2 regions of the Streptomyces sp. NPDC090741 genome follow, and region 2 is predicted to be linked to the other one. Evidence: riboswitches for the same ligand, from Rfam matches in the RefSeq annotation. Region 2 holds a riboswitch; the other holds the start of a gene.
The links. Region 2 has a riboswitch for thiamine pyrophosphate ahead of ACIQU4_RS00365 (thiamine ABC transporter substrate binding subunit). Riboswitches for the same ligand answer to the same signal wherever they lie in the genome.
Positions count from the first base shown of each region.

Region 1: it holds a riboswitch for thiamine pyrophosphate, as region 2 does, so the genes downstream of both, thiO (glycine oxidase ThiO) here and ACIQU4_RS00365 (thiamine ABC transporter substrate binding subunit) in region 2, are expected to answer to the same signal.

Region 1 is NZ_JBIVXF010000009.1:89,942-93,321, reverse strand. Features, by position in the region: gene ACIQU4_RS24100 (NAD(P)/FAD-dependent oxidoreductase) at 1-1,179, opposite strand, end outside; TPP riboswitch at 1,284-1,396, shown strand; gene thiO (glycine oxidase ThiO) at 1,394-2,647, shown strand; gene thiS (sulfur carrier protein ThiS) at 2,644-2,844, shown strand; gene ACIQU4_RS24085 (thiazole synthase) at 2,850-3,380, shown strand, end outside.
Region 2 is NZ_JBIVXF010000001.1:87,223-90,602, reverse strand. Features, by position in the region: gene ACIQU4_RS00375 (phosphatidate cytidylyltransferase) at 1-791, shown strand, start outside; gene rlmN (23S rRNA (adenine(2503)-C(2))-methyltransferase RlmN) at 952-2,064, shown strand; TPP riboswitch at 2,091-2,197, shown strand; gene ACIQU4_RS00365 (thiamine ABC transporter substrate binding subunit) at 2,286-3,380, shown strand, end outside.

The sequences.
Region 1 (3,380 bases), on a different contig from region 2:
CTTGGCCGGATCCACCGGGGCCCCCGTCTCGATCAGCTTCCGCCCCTGCGCCAGGTCGCGCGGCCGGCCCACCGCCAGGACCGCGGCCAGCGCCCCGTCCCGGAGCCAGCACACCGACCACGCCGCCTCGGCGGGGTCCCCGCGCCACAGCAGCTCGTCGGCGCCCGCGTGGTGCCCCGCGTACTGCACGAAGCGCCCGAACTGCTCCGACCAGAAGTACGGCACCGGGTCGTAGACCTGCGCCGCGGTCCCCGCCACGATGTTCGCCGCGACCACCCGCGGCCCCTGCAGGGCGTTGTCCCAGTGGTGCACCAGCAGCCGCGCCCCGTAGCGGGCCGACGGGAACGACGCGCAGTCGCCGACCGCGTACACCCCGGGCAGGGAGGTGCGCAGGTACTCGTCCGCCACGACCGCGCCGTCCGGCCCGAGCTCGACCCCCGAGTCCGCCAGCCACCGGGTCGCCGGCCGGGCCCCGATGCCCACCACCACCGCGCCCGCGGGCAGCTCCCGCCCGTCCGCGAGCAGGACCCGCCCGGACTCCACCGAGGAGACCCTGGCCCCGGTCAGCAGGGCGGCCCCGGCCTCCTCGTACCAGTGGGCCATGGGGGCCGCGACCTCCGCGGGCAGCGCCCCGGCCAGCACCCGGTCCGCCGCCTCGACCACCGTCACCGCGCAGCCCGCCGTGCGCGCCGCGGTGGCGAACTCGGCGCCGATCCAGCCCGCCCCGACCACCACGGTCGCCGGGGTCCGGGCCAGCACCGGCCGCAGCCGGGCCGCGTCGTCCAGGGTGCGCAGCAGGTGCACGCCTTGGACGCCCTCGGACCCGGGCAGGGTCAGCGGTTCGGCGCCGGTCGCCAGGACGAGCACCTCGTACGGGACCGGCCCCGCCTCGGTGTCCAGCTCGCGCTCGGCGGCCCGCAGCCCGGTGACCTCCACCCCTAGCCGGAGCACGACGCCGAGCCCCTCGAAGTCCACGTCGAACGCGGAGTCCTCGGCCTTGCCGAGCAGCACCGCCTTCGACAGCGGCGGCCGGTCGTAGGGCTGGTGGGGCTCGGCGCCCAGCAGGGTCACGGGACCGCGCCACCCCTGCTCCCGCAGCGCGACCGCGGTCTGCACCCCGGCCATTCCGGCGCCGACGATGACGACGCCGCTCTGAGTCTGTTCCGTCTGCTCGCTCACACCGCCCACCCTAGCGATCTGACGCTTCGTCAGGAACAGCGGCCCGGCGCGGCGGCCGGGGAGGCAGCCTTACCCGCCCCCGGCGCCGGGGTTAGGCTGGCGCCCGTACCTATCGCGGGAGTCCGGGCGGACCGGGCTGAGAGGGAGGCTGAGCGGCCTCCGACCGTACGAACCTGATCCGGGTCATGCCGGCGAAGGGAGGGGCTGGACGCCCATGCACTCATCTCGGAAGGGATCCGAAGCGGGATCCCCAGGGTCCACAGGGTCCACAGGGTCCACAGCGGCCACACGGGCCACGAGGTCCACAGGGGCCACGGGATCCGACGTCCTCGTCATCGGGGGCGGGATCATCGGCCTGGTCACCGCCTGGCGGGCGGCCCGGCGCGGGCTGCGGACCGTACTCGCCGATCCGGCGCCCGGCGGCGGCGCCGCACAGGTCGCGGCCGGCATGCTCGCCGCCGTCACGGAGCTGCACTACGGCGAGGAGACCCTGCTGGGCCTCAACGTCGCCTCGGCCGCCCGCTACCCCGAGTTCGCCGCCGAGCTGGCCGAGGCCAGCGGCGGGATGGACATCGGCTACCGCGCCTGCGGCACCCTCGCCGTGGCCCTCGACGCCGACGACCGGCTGCACCTGCGCGAACTGCACGCCCTCCAGCGCCGCTGCGGTCTGGAGTCCGAATGGCTCACCGGCCGCGAGTGCCGCCGCCTGGAGCCGATGCTGGCTCCCGGCGTGCGGGGCGGGCTGCGCGTGGACGGCGACCACCAGGTCGATCCGCGCCGGCTGGCGGCCGCGCTGCTGGCCGCCTGCGAGGGCGCCGGCGTGGAGATCCGCCGGACGGCCGCGGAACGGCTGCTGACCGCCGCCGACCGAGCCGTCGGCGCACGGCTCGACGACGGTACGGAGCTGCGCGCCGACCAGGTGGTCCTGGCCGCGGGCTCGCTCAGCGGCCGGCTGGCCGGCGTACCGGCGCAGGTGCTGCCTCCGGTACGGCCGGTGAAGGGGCAGGTGCTGCGGCTCGCGGTGCCGGCGGCATACGCGCCGTTCCTGTCGCGGACGGTACGGGCGGTGGTCCGCGGCAGCCACGTGTACCTGGTGCCGCGCGAGAACGGCGAGCTCGTCATCGGGGCCACCAGCGAGGAACTCGGCTGGGACACCACGGTCACTGCCGGCGGGGTGTACGAGCTCCTGCGCGATGCGCACGAGTTGGTGCCCGGCATCACCGAACTGCCGCTGACCGAGACCCGGGCCGGACTGCGGCCCGGGTCCCCGGACAACGCCCCGCTGCTCGGCCCGACCGACCTGCCCGGCCTGCACCTGGCCACCGGGCACTACCGCAACGGGGTGCTGCTGACCCCGCTCACCGGCGACGTGATGGCGGAGCTGCTGACCACCGGCACGCTGCCGGAGATCGCCCGACCGTTCACCCCGCGCCGGTTCTCCGCCGCACGTCAGGAGTCGTACGCATGACCATCTCCGTCAACGGCGAGCCGCGCGACATCGCGGCCGGCACCACGCTCGACGCGGTGGTCGCCACCCTGACCGCGGCGCCGTCCGGCGTCGCGGCCGCACTGAACGAGACCGTGGTCCCGCGCGGGCAGTGGCCGCTCACGCCGGTCGGCGAGGGCGACCGGGTCGAGGTCCTCACCGCGGTACAGGGAGGCTGAGCGCGATGGCGGACGACGCTTTCGTACTGGGCGGCCGGACCTTCTCGTCCCGTCTGATCATGGGGACGGGCGGGGCGCCGAGCCTGGACGTCCTGGAACGGGCGCTGATCGCGTCCGGTACGGAGCTCACGACGGTGGCGATGCGGCGGCTGGACCCGACGGTCCAGGGCTCGGTCCTGTCGGTGCTGACCCGGCTGGGGATCGCGGTGCTGCCGAACACCGCCGGGTGCTTCACGGCGGGCGAGGCGGTGCTGACGGCGCGCCTCGCGCGGGAGGCGCTGGGCACGGACTGGATCAAGCTGGAGGTCGTGGCCGACGAGCGGACCCTGCTGCCGGACGGGGTGGAGCTGCTGGACGCGGCGGAGACGCTGGTGGACGAGGGCTTCACGGTCCTGCCGTACACGAACGACGACCCGGTGCTGGCGCGCAAGCTGGAGGACGTGGGCTGCGCGGCGATCATGCCGCTGGGGTCCCCGATCGGCTCCGGGATGGGCATCCGGAACCCGCACAACTTCGAGCTGATCGCGGAGCGTGCC
Region 2 (3,380 bases):
CCGCCATAGGGGTCGGTGTCGGCCTCGGTGCGGTGATCTTCGCTTCGCTGTTCATCGTCAAGGCGGTCTTCCTCGGCGTCATCGTCGTCGCGGTCGTCGTGGGCCTGTGGGAGCTCACCTCCCGGCTCCAGGAGAAGAAGGGCATCAAGGCCCCGCTCGTCCCGCTCGCGGTCGGCGGCGCCGCCATGGTCATCGCCGGGTACGTCCGGGGGGCCGAGGGCGCCTGGGTGGCCATGGCCCTGACCGCGCTGGCGGTCCTGGTCTGGCGGATGACCGAACCGCCCGAGGACTACCTCAAGGACGTCACGGCGGGCGTCTTCGCGGCGTTCTACGTGCCCTTCCTGGCCACCTTCGTCGCGATGCTCCTCACCGCCGACGACGGGCCGGAGCGCGTGGTCACGTTCCTGCTGCTGACCGTGGTCAGCGACACCGGGGCGTACGCGGTGGGCTGGCGCTTCGGCAAGACCAAGCTGGCGCCGCGCATCAGCCCCGGCAAGACCCGCGAGGGGCTGTTCGGCGCGGTGGCCTTCGCGATGGCGGCCGGCGCGCTCTGCATGGAGTTCCTGATCGACGGGGGCGTCTGGTGGCAGGGCCTGCTGCTCGGTCTCGCGGTCGCGGTCAGCGCCACGCTGGGCGACCTCGGTGAGTCGATGATCAAGCGGGACCTGGGCATCAAGGACATGGGCACGCTCCTCCCGGGCCACGGCGGCATCATGGACCGGCTCGACTCCCTGCTGCCGACCGCCCCGGTGGTGTGGCTGCTGCTCGCCGCCTTCGTCGGCACCGGCTGAAACCGGGTCCCGCGGCTTCCGACCGGCGGGCGGTTCACCAGGGCAGCCCCGCTGAGCTGGTACGACGTACGTACGAAGGCTTCGGGTGGGTCCGGGCGGTTACTCTTGAAGGGCGCGCTGCTTCTGCGGCGCGCCTTTCGTCTTACGAGGAGTACCAGCCATGGCCCGCCCTGTCCCGGGAGAGCTCACCTTCGTCGCCCCTCGCGGGGCCAAGAAGCCGCCCCGGCATCTCGCCGACCTCACGCCCGAGGAGCGTCGCGAGGCGGTCGCCGCGATCGGCGAGAAGCCCTTCCGGGCCAAGCAGCTCTCGCAGCACTACTTCGCCCGGTACGCGCACGACCCGGCCGAGTGGACCGACATCCCGGCGGGCTCGCGGGAGAAGCTCCAGCAGGAGCTGCTGCCCGACCTGATGAACGTCATCCGGCACATCTCGTGCGACGACGACACCACGCGCAAGACCCTGTGGAAGCTGCACGACGGCACGCTCGTCGAGTCCGTGCTGATGCGCTACCCCGACCGGGTCACCATGTGCATCTCCTCGCAGGCCGGCTGCGGCATGAACTGCCCGTTCTGCGCCACCGGCCAGGCGGGCCTGGACCGCAACCTGTCCACCGCCGAGATCGTCCACCAGATCGTCGACGGCATGCGCGCGCTGCGCGACGGCGAGGTCCCCGGCGGCCCTGCCCGGCTGTCCAACATCGTCTTCATGGGCATGGGCGAGCCGCTGGCCAACTACAAGCGGGTCGTCGGCGCCATCCGCCGCCTCACCGACCCCGAGCCCGACGGCCTGGGCCTGTCGCAGCGCGGCATCACCGTCTCCACCGTCGGCCTCGTCCCGGCGATGCTGCGCTTCGCCGACGAGGGCTTCAAGTGCCGCCTCGCGGTCTCGCTGCACGCGCCGGACGACGAGCTGCGCGACACCCTCGTCCCCGTGAACACCCGCTGGAAGGTCCGCGAGGTCCTCGACGCGGCCTGGGAGTACGCCGAGAAGTCCGGCCGCCGGATCTCCATCGAGTACGCCCTGATCCGCGACATCAACGACCAGGCCTGGCGCGGCGACCTCCTCGGCCGGCTGCTCAAGGGCAAGCGCGTCCACGTCAACCTGATCCCGCTGAACCCGACGCCGGGCTCGAAGTGGACCGCCTCGCGTCCCGAGGACGAGAAGGCCTTCGTGGAGGCCATCGCCCGCCACGGCGTGCCGGTGACCGTACGGGACACCCGCGGCCAGGAGATCGACGGCGCCTGCGGTCAGCTCGCCGCGAGCGAGCGGTAGGCTGACCGGCATACATCTGCATATTCATATTCCGACAGGGGAGCGCCACAGCGCTGAGAGTGCGGCAACACGCCGCAGACCCTCTGAACCTTGCCCAGGTCATTCTGGGTAGGAAGTTCGGTCACCACCTCAAGCTGTTGCGCCCTGCCCGGGCGCTCCGCTCCACGAGAGCGCCCGGGCAGGGCCGCGTCTTCTCCTGGTCAACCCAGGAGGAATGTTCCGTGAGCACCACCAGGAAGATCGCGGGTGCGGCGCTGGCCGCAGCCCTCGGTGTCAGCACGCTCGCCGCGTGCGGCGGCGGCAAGGCCAAGGACGAGTCCGCGGCCGGGGCGAGCGAGGCGCCGAAGTCCAAGACGGTCACGCTCGTCTCGCACGACTCCTTCAACGTGACCGACACGGTCCTCAAGGAGTTCGAGCAGCAGAGCGGCTACACCGTCAAGGTCCTGAAGTCCGGGGACGCGGGCGCCGCCCTCAACCAGGAGATCCTCACCAAGGGCTCCCCGCGCGGTGACGTCTTCTTCGGTGTGGACAACACGCTCCTCTCGCGCGCCCTCGACAACGGGATCTTCACGCCGTACGAGGTCAAGGGCCTGGCCGACGTGAAGCCCGAATACGTGCTCGACAAGGAGCACCGGGTCACCCCGATCGACTCCGGCGACATCTGCGTCAACTACGACAAGGCGTACTTCGCCGACAAGAAGCTCGCCCCGCCGCAGACGCTGGACGACCTGGTCAAGCCCGAGTACAAGAACCTGCTGGTCACCGAGAACGCGGCGACCTCCTCGCCGGGCCTCGGCTTCCTGCTCGCCTCCGTCGGCAAGTATGGGGACGAGGGCTGGAAGGACTACTGGAGCAAGCTCAAGGCCAACGGCGTCGAGGTCGTCGACGGCTGGGAGCAGGCCTACAACGAGCGCTTCTCCGGCTCCGCGGGCGGCAAGAAGGCCAAGGGCGACCGGCCGCTGGTCGTCTCGTACGCCTCCAGCCCGCCGGTCGAGGTCCTGTACGGGGAGCCGCAGCCGGCCGAGGCCCCCACGGGCGTGGCCACCGGCACCTGCTTCCGACAGGTCGAGTTCGCGGGCCTGCTCAAGGGCGCGAAGAACGAGGAGGGCGGCAAGGCGCTCCTCGACTTCCTGGTGAGCAAGAAGTTCCAGGAGGACATGCCGCTCCAGATGTTCGTGAACCCGGTGGTCAAGGACGCGAAGCTGCCGGAGCTGTTCACGAAGCACGGCGTGGTCATCGAGAAGCCGGAAAACGTGGCTCCCGAGACCATCGCCAAGAACCGTGAGCAGTGGGTCAAGGCATGGTCCTCGCTCGTC